Regions from separate parts of the Paenarthrobacter sp. TA1.8 genome, predicted to be linked through region 3. Evidence: riboswitches for the same ligand, from Rfam matches in the RefSeq annotation. Region 3 holds a riboswitch; each other region holds the start of a gene.

Region 1 (3,661 bases), 280 kb from region 3:
TTGCCCGCCGCGAGTCGGTGGACCGCCAGATGATCGTCCGCCAGCGCGACGACAGAATACAGATTGGTGTCCTGGAAGACGGCGTGCTTGCTGAGCACTTCGTGTCCAAGACCCAGCAGGACTCCCTGATCGGCAACGTGTACTTGGGCAAGGTCCAGAACGTGCTGCCGTCCATGGAAGCTGCGTTCGTGGACATCGGACGGGGCCGTAACGCGGTCCTGTACGCCGGTGAAGTCAACTGGGACGCAGTCAACCTTGAAGGCCAGCCGCGCCGGATCGAGAACGCCCTGAAGTCCGGCGACTCCGTCCTGGTCCAGGTCACCAAGGACCCCGTGGGACACAAGGGTGCCCGCCTTACCAGCCAGATCTCCTTGCCGGGCCGCTACCTGGTGTACGTACCCGGTGGTTCCATGACCGGCATCTCACGCAAGCTGCCCGACGTCGAGCGCAACCGCCTCAAGCGCATCCTGAAGGACCGCCTGCCGGAGAACGCCGGTGTCATTGTTCGGACAGCAGCCGAGGGCGCTTCGGAGGAAGAGCTCACCCACGACATCAACCGTCTGCGTGCGCAGTGGGAAGGCATTGAAGGACAGGCCTCGTCCACCAAGGTCCTGGCTCCGGAACTGCTCTACGGCGAACCTGACCTCACCATCAAGGTGGTCCGTGACGTCTTCAACGAGGACTTCTCCAAACTGATCGTCTCCGGCGACGACGCCTGGGACACCATCGAGGCTTACGTGACATACGTTGCCCCTGATCTGGTGGGCCGCCTCGAAAAGTGGACCAAGGATCAGGACATCTTCGCCGCCTGGCGCATTGATGAGCAGATCCACAAGGCCCTGGAGCGGAAGGTCTTCCTGCCGTCCGGCGGTTCGTTGGTCATCGACCGCACCGAGGCCATGACTGTGGTGGACGTCAACACCGGCAAGTTCACCGGCAGTGGCGGAAACCTTGAAGAAACCGTCACCAAGAACAACCTGGAAGCGGCCGAGGAAGTTGTTCGCCAGCTTCGTCTGCGCGATATCGGCGGCATTATCGTCATTGACTTCATTGACATGGTCCTTGAATCCAACCGCGACCTCGTCCTCCGCCGCATGGTGGAGTGCCTCGGCCGGGACCGCACCAAGCACCAGGTGGCCGAAGTAACGTCGCTGGGCCTGGTCCAGATGACGCGCAAGCGCATGGGTACCGGCCTCCTTGAGGTCTTCGGTGAGCAGTGCGAGCACTGCGCTGGCCGAGGTGTCGTCACGCACGACGAGCCCGTTGAGCACCGACGCGCCAACGTGGTGGCTGCTGAACATCACCGCCCGCATACGGAAGCGCAGCAGCCTGCTGCGCGGACCGAACGCAAACGCCGCCGCGGCAAGGGCGGGGGACCGGCTGTTGCCGAAGCTCCCGCGCAGGTCCACACCACCACGTCCGCCCCGGCCGCAGCATCCACCACGGCTGAACCGCAGGATCCTGCCCGGATAGCCAAAGCCGAGGCAACCAGGGCCGCCCTGGCGACGATTGCCGCTGCAGCGCACGCCGCACACCTGCACGACGACGAAGTTCACCGTGCAGAGGAGGAAGCGCGGGCGGCAGGCCGGCACGAGCCGGACGCAAGCCCTACAGCCGGCACCGCCGCCAGTAGTGAAGCAGGCAGCGGCGAAGCAGGGACTTCAGCCCGCGATGCTGCAAGCAGGGAAGCAGCAGTCCAGGAAGCAAGATCTACTCCCGTGCTGCGCTTCGGCGGGGAAGAAGTTGCCTTGCCGTTCGTTGAGCACCACGAGGAACCGCAGGCAGCCAAGCCTGCCATGAGCCTGGATCTGCTGGCCGAAGCGTTTTCGCACCTCGGTGCGGCTCCGGCACCCGAGCAGGAAGCCGCTCCGATTTCAGCCCCGAAGGCTGCTTCTCCGGCACGGACTGCCGAGGAAGATCCGGAGGCTGCTTCAGCCTCGCGTGGTCGTCGTGGTCGCCGTAACCGGAGCGCCAGCAGGGCCCAGGGCGCGGCCAATGAAACCAGCGTTGAACACCATGAGGCGACAGCGTCGGCCACCCGGGGTTCGGCCCATGAGGCCAAGGCGCCTGTGGAACCGGCCAAGAAGGCACCAAAGGATGAGCCCATCATCCTCGGCGTTGGAGTTCCTGCTTCCGAGCTCTAATCGCGGCGAATAAGTTGAAGAGGGCCCTGCGCTAACTGCCAAACGGCGGGTAGCGCGGGGTCCTTTTGCGTCCGCTCTGCAAGCCACGCACAGGCTGCGTTCAGAGTCACATCCGGGCGTCGGTGTGGCCCGGTTCCCGCGGCGCGTTGCTTCCCGGCTACGCTTGGGGACTGACACGGGGTGCCGGGCGTTGGGCCAGGCTGAGATCCAAACCCGTTGAACCTGTCCGGTTAGCACCGGCGAAGGGATGTCTCATGACTGCATCATCATATTCATCGGTGTACCCCCTCGACGCTCCGGCTTCGGGCCGTCCAACCCCGCGCATTCTGAGCATTGCCGGCTCGGACCCTTCAGGTGGTGCCGGAATCCAGGCGGACCTGAAGAGCATCGCCGCTTTTGGCGGGTATGGCATGGCTGCCATCACGGCCCTCACCGCGCAAAACACCAGGGAGGTCAGTGCCGTCCACGTCCCTCCCGCGCACTTCCTGCGTCAGCAACTGGAAGCCATTAGTGCCGACATCACCATTGACGCCGTCAAGATCGGAATGCTCGGCGACGCAGCCGTCATCAACCAGGTCCGGGGCTGGCTCGAAGAGGTGAGTCCCGCCGTCGTGGTCCTTGATCCGGTGATGGTGGCCACCAGCGGTGACCGGCTGCTGCGGGAGTCTGCTGAGAAGGCATTGCGCTCGCTGCTGCCTTTGGCCCACCTCATTACGCCGAACCTTCCTGAACTGGCCATGTTGCTGGGGGAGCCCGAGGCAACTGACTGGGCTTCGGCGCTGGACCAGGGCAAACGGCTGGCAGCGGAGTACGGAAACACGGTCCTGGTCAAAGGTGGCCACCTGCCAGGGCCGGAGTGCCCGGACGCGCTGGTGAACACGAGCGGGCTGCTGTCCCAGGACGTGGTCGAAGTGGCAGGTCCCCGGGTTGCAACGCGGAATAGCCACGGTACCGGGTGCTCTCTGTCTTCCGCCTTGGCCACAGTCCAGGCACGAACCGGTGACTGGGAAGTTTCATTGCGGGAAGTCAAGCCGTGGTTGCTAGGGGCATTGCAGGCCTCTGACAGCCTGCACGTGGGTCAAGGCAACGGGCCCGTGAACCACTTCCACCACTTCCAGCAGGCATCCACGCCGGGCGCTTTCGCTGCGGCGATGTGGAACGAAGCCGTCCCCGAACTCGAAGCGATTTACGGGCTCCCGTTTATTCAAGGACTTCAATCCGGCGAGCTGCCGGAACGTGACTTCAATTACTACCTTGCCCAGGACGCCATCTATCTCAATGGGTATTCGAGGGTCCTGGCACGTGCGGGCGCCTTGGCGCCCACGGAGGAAGAACAACTGTTCTGGGCAAAGGCATCACAGCAGTGCCTGGAGGTTGAATCGGAGTTGCACAGGAACTGGTTGAGCACGCGCGAAGCCTCCACGGCAACCGGACCGGTTACCAAGTCCTACGTGGACCATTTACTGGCAACATCCGCCGCCGGCAGCTACGCCGTGGTGCTGGCGGCGATCCTGCCC
Region 2 (3,661 bases), 360 kb from region 3:
ACCGAATTCGACGCCGTCGATCACCAGTGCGTCGGTGCGAACGTCAACGTTTGCTGTTGTCATGATTAGCCTCCCTGGACTGCTGTTACGAGTTCAAGTTCGTCTCCGTCGGAGAGCGCTGTCACGGCCCATTGGCTGCGCGGCACCACCTCGGAATTGCGTGCGACAGCGACTCCCAGCTTGCCGCCGTCGGCCGCTTGTCCGCGAGGGTCCAAGGCGCGACCGGTGACGGCGGTGACGAGGGTACTGACGGATGCGCCGTCAGAGACTGCGTGGTCGGTTCCGTTCACTGTGATGTTCATGCTGTTTCCTTGGTGGTGGTTCGTGCTGCTGGTGTGAGTGTTCGGGCAACAGGGGCGTTGCCCACGAAACGATGGGGCAGGAAGGGGGCCCACCGGGAGTCCGTGGAGCCTTTGAGGAGTTCCCCCACGATCTTGGCGGCCACCGGAGTCAGGAGGACTCCGTGGCGGAAGAATCCTGTGGCAATCACCAGGCCGTCGATGCCACCGTTGGAAACACCGACCCGTCCGAGCAGTGGAGCGTTGTCCGGAGTTCCGGGCCGGGCGCGGGCGGTTGCTTCAAGGAGTTCCAGTTCAGCCACTGCGGGGACCAATACTTGGGCGTCCCTCAGCAATTGGTAAACGCCACCCGCCGAGACCGCGTTGGAAGAGGCTGACAACCCGTCTTCGCGTTGCGTGGCTCCAATCACCACAGTTCCGTCGTCCCGGGGCACGATGTAAACCGGCACCCCGCGAACCATCCCGCGAATCGTTGATGTGACCAAGGGCCGCAGGTGATCGGGGACGCGAAGCCGGAGGATGTCCCCGTAGACCGGCCTTACGGGAAGCCTGAGGCCTTCAGGGAGACCGGAGAGTTGGGACGCCCCGAGCCCGTTGGCCACCACCGTTTCTCCGGCGTGAACGGTGACTCCTGAGTCCAGCGCCACGCCTGTGACACGCCCGCCTTCCCACAGCAAACCGCGCGCCCTGGAAGCAATGGCGAATCCGTCATCGGCTCCCGACACCCAGGAACTGTCATTGGGCGAATGGGCTGCCAGTCCTGCCAGGAGGCATGCCGCGAGTTTCCTTGGATCGACTTGGTGGTCGGCAGGTATATCGAAAGCACAGGAGATCTGCGGGCTGAGGAGCGGCTCCCGTTGCCTCGCGTCCCGCAGAGCGATAGGTTCGACTTCCAGGCCAGCCGCAAGCTGGACCGACCTTAAGTCCGCGAGCGCCCGGCGGTCGGCTGCGTCGGCACCCACGGCGAGGGTCGGCGTCGTGCGATATCCGTTGTCCTCCGCGCCTTGATGCAGGCCGTCCACGAAGGAGGGCCAGAGCTGGGAAGACTCAAGCATTAACTCAAGAAGGTCTTCTTCCTGGTAATGGAGTTCGCTGACGGGTGCAAGCATGCCTGCCGCTGCGAAGGACGCGCCGGAAGCGGGAGCGGGGTCGATCAGCGCAACTGAACGGCCCAATCGCCGGGCTTCGTGAGCGATGCCGAGGCCGATGACGCCACCACCAATGACGGCAACGTCTGCCTGGAGGCGGGTATGGCGGGAATCTGCCATTCGTTTCCTTCCCTACGCCGGTACTAGCCGGATCAGGTCAAGCGGTCGGCGCTGAAGCCCTCTCAGCCGGACAGTCATATGACGAATGTCGCGGCTCCCGCAGTACGAGCCCAGTTTAGAGGAACTACTCTGGTTCCCATGACTCAGCCTGACGCTCTTGCCTCCGCCCGCCTTTACCTGTGCACCGATGCCCGTAAGGAGCAGGGCGATTTTGAGGACTTTGTGGACGCCGCTTTCGAAGGCGGCGTGGACATCATCCAACTCCGCGACAAGACGCTGGAAGCTGCCGAGGAACTGGAGATGTTGGCCGTCCTGCGGAGCGTCGCACAACGGCACGGACGGCTTTGGGCGGTCAACGACCGGGCCGATGTTGCCAGCATTTCAGGGGCTCCCGTGTTCCACATCGGGCAAAAGGACCTGCCCCTGACTGCAGCCCGGACCCTCCTGCCGAACGCCACCGGCATCGGCCTCTCCACCCACACAACCGAACAAATCGATGCCGCTGTGGCCACCTCCCAAGGGCCCCTGGGACTGGACTATTTCTGCGTGGGTCCGGTCTGGGCAACACCCACCAAACCCGGTCGCGCTGCTGTCGGTTTGGACCTGGTCACATATGCCGCAGAAGCGGTCAAGCGCTCGGGCGACGGTGTGACCCTCCCATGGTTCGCCATTGGTGGCATCGATCTCAGCAACGTTGAACAGGTTGTGAAAGCGGGCGCCGGCCGGATCGTGGTGGTCCGCGCCATCACAGCGGCACCGGACCCGACGGCGGCGGCCAAGTCGCTGCTGGAAGCCTTGGATTCCGTCTAGGGAAGCCGGAGGTTCCGCGCGATCCGCGGGCTAGGCGGTCAGGCCGAGGCCAGTCATCCGGCGGGCGTGCTTTTCGGCGAGCTCCGTCGTCAGCCTTTTCGCCGCGGCACGCGCGTCCCCGCCGCTTTTCAGCATCGGCCCCAGCAGGGGGTGTTCCATGCCCACGCGTTGCGCCTGCGTCAGCGCTTCCCCCACCAAGCGGCGGCCCCACAGCGCCAATCGCGAAGCGAGGCGCGGGTCATCTGCCAAGGCCCGCCTGAGCAGGACGCGAAGGACTTCCGTGGCCTGATCGGGTGAAGCAACGCGCTCAACGAAATGCTGCGTTGTCGGGTCGAGGAACATCGAGACAGCCCTATAGAAATCCGATGACACAGTATCGATGACATAGGCCTTCATCACGGATTCGAACCAGTCCCCCGGCTTGGTGCGCTCGTGGAAGTGATCGAAGGAGCGCTGAAACGGCAGCATGGCACGTTCGGGATCCAGACCCATCTCCGACAGGCGGTCGTTGAGGAGGGCGAAGTTTCCGTAGGCCCCCACTGCGATCTTCGCGAGCACGGACCTGTCGTGAAGCGTGGGTGCATAGCGGGAATCCAGGGAGAGCCGCCCGAAGGCGGACAGTTCGCCATACGCCATGGCTCCAAGCAACTCCGCTGAGAGTTGCCCGGCATAGGCTGCGGCGTCCGGGGAAGTGCCCATGATCCAAGACTATCGGCCCATTTCGGGCTAACCTGATTTTCGTGTCACATCATCGGATTGCGCCCAACGTCGACGACTCGTCGGACCAGCTCGCCTCGGCCCTCGCCGCCCTGAGGACGGAGCTGGAACTCCCCGGCGAATACCCGGCAGAAGCTGTGGACGAGGCCCGGGAAGCGGTGGAGGCCCTTGAGCTGCCAGCCCAGGACCTGCGGGATATCCCTTTTGTGACCATCGACCCCGCGACGTCCACCGACCTGGACCAGGCTCTGTTCATTGAAAGGGCCGGTGATGGGTACAAGGTCCTCTATGCCATCGCCGATGTGCCTTCCTTCGTGGCTCCCGGCGGCGCGCTGGATACCGAAACGCGTCAACGCGGGCAGACGTTCTACGCCCCTGACGGGCGGATCCCGCTGCATCCGGAGGTCATCAGTGAGAACGCGGGAAGCCTGCTGGCCGACCAGGATTGCAGCGCGTTCGTTTGGGATTTCGACCTGGACGGGAAAGCTGAAATTTTGGCCGTCACCGTTGCCCGTGCGACTGTGCGCAGCAGGGCAAAGCTGAGCTACAAGGGCGCACAACAGCAGA
Region 3 (3,661 bases):
CTCCGCCGCGTGGCAGCGGGTGGACACCGGCCCCAGGATTCAGTTGATGGCGATCAGGCAATCCGCTCATTCATCGCGGACGTCGGACGAGCCATGTCAGCTCAGGCTTCCTGAACTGCTTCCGTTTAAGTTCGTTGGGACCTGAAGTTCCGGCAGGTAGACCTTTCCGCCGGAGGCCAGGAACTCCTCGCTCTTTTCCCGCATCCCGCTGTACATCCCGGCGATTGCGGCCTGCGACTCTGCCGAACCATACTCGTCACGGATGTCCTGGCTGATGCGCATCGAACAGAACTTGGGGCCGCACATGGAGCAGAAATGCGCGGTCTTCGCCGGCTCGGCGGGCAGGGTCTCGTCGTGGAAGGATTCTGCCGTGACCGGGTCAAGGGACAAAGCGAACTGGTCCCTCCAGCGGAACTCGAACCGTGCCTTGGAAAGAGCATCATCACGCTCATGGGCCCCCGGATGTCCCTTGGCGAGGTCCGCTGCGTGAGCCGCGATCTTATACGTGATGACACCGGTCTTGACGTCGTCCTTGTTGGGAAGCCCCAGATGCTCCTTGGGGGTCACGTAGCAGAGCATCGCCGTGCCGTAGCGGGCAATCTCCGTGGCGCCGATTGCTGACGTGATGTGGTCATAGCCGGGGGCGATATCGGTAACCAACGGCCCCAACGTGTAGAACGGCGCACCGTTGCAGAGTTCCTGCTGACGCTCCACATTTTCCCGCACCAGATGGAAGGGAATGTGCCCGGGTCCCTCCACCATGACCTGCACGTCGAATTCCCACGCCCGCTGGGTCAGCTCCGCGAGCGTATCAAGCTCGGCGAACTGCGCGGCGTCGTTGGCGTCGGCGATGGAACCCGGGCGGAGACCGTCACCCAGGGAGAACGCGACATCGTATTTGGCGAAGATTTCGCACAACTCATCAAAGTGCGTGTAAAGGAAGTTCTCCTGGTGGTGTGCCAGGCACCACCCGGCCATAATCGATCCGCCGCGGGAAACGATGCCCGTGACGCGGTTGGCGGTCAAGGGCACGTACCTCAGCAGAACGCCAGCGTGAATGGTCATATAGTCCACACCCTGCTCGCATTGCTCGATCACGGTATCGCGGAAGATCTCCCACGTCAGCTGGTTGGCCTCCCCGTTTACCTTCTCAAGTGCCTGGTAAATAGGCACTGTTCCGATCGGAACGGGCGAGTTGCGGATGATCCACTCGCGAGTGGTGTGGATGTCATCTCCGGTGGAGAGGTCCATCACCGTGTCAGCGCCCCACTGGGCTGCCCACTGCAGTTTGTCCACTTCCTCTGCAATGGAGCTGGTGACTGCCGAGTTGCCGATGTTGGCGTTGATCTTGACCAAGAATGCCTTGCCAATGATCATCGGCTCGGATTCAGGGTGGTTGATGTTGTTCGGAATAATTGCCCTTCCCGCGGCGACTTCGCTGCGGACCAGCTCAACGTCACAGTTCTCCCGCAACGCAACGAACTGCATCTCCGGAGTCACGACGCCTTGTTTCGCGTAGTGCATTTGCGTGACGGTCTTACCCGCGACGGCGCGGCGCGGCACCGGTTGCGCACCCTTCCACTCCGCTGACGCGGCTCCACGCCGAACCGCGGACTTACCGTCGTCGAGCAGGTTCCTTTCCCGCCCCGAATAAGCCTCCGTATCTCCGCGGGATTCGATCCATGGTGCACGGAAAGGATCCAGGCCCACCACGGGATCGCTTCCGGGTCCCGCTGTTCGGTATACCTGCAGAGGCTTGTTTGCTTGCCCATTGGGAGATGGCTCCAAGGCGATCTCCGTGACGGGGACCCGTATGCCGTTACCTGGGTCTTCCAGCCAAGCCAACGAATGGGACTTCAGGGATTGCGTTACAGTTTCCGCCGTATTTTGGACAGTATTCGTCTGGTTTTGGGCAGGGCTGTGCTGTGTTTCTGTGGTGCTCAAGGGAATACTCACTTCCTTCGCCGGCATTACCCGGACAGGTTCAACGGTCGCAGACTGCGTCAGTCCGATCTCAGCCCCTGCAGGGGCCCCCGTGTGGTCGTAGACGAAGCTACCACAGCTCCCGACGGGCTCCCAGTCACATGCAGGCACCAGGCTCCAACACGCCGCTCCCGTTACGCTTTTGCCATGGCCAACATCATCGAATTCAGCGGACCTGCGCTCGTATCGGCAGACGAAGAGCGCCAGGGGCTGTGGTCCGTAGACGGCATACTGACGTTTGAGCGTCCCGGTGCGACGCCGGACAGGATATTGGATGGCTGGGTCCTGCCAGGTTTGGTTGATGCCCACTGTCACATCGGACTCGGCCTTGGAGGAGCGGTGGATGAACAGGCAACGCTCGCCCAGGCCCAAGCAGACCTCAACGCCGGAACGCTGCTGATCCGCGATTGCGGATCGCCCGCCGACACCCGCTGGGTGCAGCAACGAACGGACCTGCCGCGACTGATCAGGTCGGGTCGGCATATCGCCCGGAGTCGGCGTTATCTTCGCGGTTTGGGTCATGAAATTGAGCCGCGGGAACTAGTGGAAACGGTCCGAAAGGAAGCCCGTGACGGAGATGGCTGGGTGAAACTTGTGGGCGACTGGATCGATCGCGGCGTTGGAGACCTCGCTGCCTCGTTCCCCGCGAAGACCGTCAAGGAAGCCATTTCCGCGGCCCACGATGAGGGAGCAAGGGTCACCGCGCATTGTTTCGGCGAGGACACCATCGATGACATGCTCGACGCCAACATCGACTGCATAGAGCACGCCACCGGACTCCTTCCGCGGCACCTTCCCCGTTTGGTGGAACAGTCAGTGCCCATCGTCCCCACCCTGGTCAACATCGCTACCTTCCCGGATATCGCAGCCCAGGCAGCGCCGAAGTTTCCGGAGTACGCGGACCACATGATGCGTCTCTGGGAGCGTCGTCGCGAGCGTGTGCTGGAGGCCTTCGAAGCGGGGGTTTCCGTCTATGCCGGTACCGACGCCGGTAGCGTGATCAAACACGGCAGGATTGCGGACGAAATGATGGAACTGCACGACGCCGGCCTTCCGCCGGCGGCGGTCCTGCACGCCGCCGCCTGGGGCGCCCGTGAGTGGCTGGGAGTCGAGGGCATCAGCGAAGGCGCAAGTGCCGACGTCGTGCTGTGCAGTGACGATCCACGCCGTCATCCGGGTACCATCGCGGCGCTCAAACATGTCGTGCTCAGGGGTAATGTCGTTCGTTAGGAATAAATTGAAGCTTCAAGTAATTTAGATAGGTAAGAAGGTGCCGATGCGCGGCCACCTCAGAACCGGGAGCTTCACATGACCTCATCATTCAGCCAGGATCTTCTGCCTGCCGAACTCACCATGGGCACCGTCATGCTCAAGGTGGGCGACATGAAGGTCATGAGCGACTACTATCAGCGAGCACTTGGCCTGGAAGTCGTGGCTGAGCAGGATGGTGGCCTGTACCTCGGACGCGTAGCCAAGCCCGTTGTCCACCTTGCCCCCGCTGCGGGACTGCAGATTCCCGGGCGGGGAGAGGCCGGTCTGTTCCACACGGCAATCCTGTTCCAGGATCAGCCGTCGCTGGCCGCGACTATTGCTACGGCGGCGGAGTACGAACCTCGTGCTTTCGCAGGCAGCGCCGACCACCTGGTGAGCGAAGCGTTCTACTTCACTGACCCCGAAG

What was found. Region 3 has a riboswitch for thiamine pyrophosphate ahead of thiC (phosphomethylpyrimidine synthase ThiC). Riboswitches for the same ligand answer to the same signal wherever they lie in the genome.
Region 1: it holds a riboswitch for thiamine pyrophosphate, as region 3 does, so the genes downstream of both, thiD (bifunctional hydroxymethylpyrimidine kinase/phosphomethylpyrimidine kinase) here and thiC (phosphomethylpyrimidine synthase ThiC) in region 3, are expected to answer to the same signal.
Region 2: it holds a riboswitch for thiamine pyrophosphate, as region 3 does, so the genes downstream of both, thiO (glycine oxidase ThiO) here and thiC (phosphomethylpyrimidine synthase ThiC) in region 3, are expected to answer to the same signal.

What each region holds. Positions count from the first base shown of each region.
Region 1 is NZ_CP184287.1:2,724,140-2,727,800, reverse strand. Features, by position in the region: gene ACNAOT_RS12585 (Rne/Rng family ribonuclease) at 1-2,144, shown strand, start outside; TPP riboswitch at 2,311-2,409, shown strand; gene thiD (bifunctional hydroxymethylpyrimidine kinase/phosphomethylpyrimidine kinase) at 2,399-3,661, shown strand, end outside.
Region 2 is NZ_CP184287.1:3,356,962-3,360,622, forward strand. Features, by position in the region: gene ACNAOT_RS15560 (thiazole synthase) at 1-63, opposite strand, end outside; gene thiS (sulfur carrier protein ThiS) at 66-302, opposite strand; gene thiO (glycine oxidase ThiO) at 299-1,567, opposite strand; TPP riboswitch at 1,560-1,678, opposite strand; gene thiE (thiamine phosphate synthase) at 1,706-2,377, shown strand; gene ACNAOT_RS15580 (ferritin-like fold-containing protein) at 2,408-3,076, opposite strand; gene ACNAOT_RS15585 (RNB domain-containing ribonuclease) at 3,118-3,661, shown strand, end outside.
Region 3 is NZ_CP184287.1:3,001,900-3,005,560, reverse strand. Features, by position in the region: gene ACNAOT_RS14010 (alpha/beta fold hydrolase) at 1-114, shown strand, start outside; gene thiC (phosphomethylpyrimidine synthase ThiC) at 97-1,944, opposite strand; TPP riboswitch at 1,940-2,047, opposite strand; gene ACNAOT_RS14000 (amidohydrolase family protein) at 2,131-3,213, shown strand; gene ACNAOT_RS13995 (VOC family protein) at 3,292-3,661, shown strand, end outside.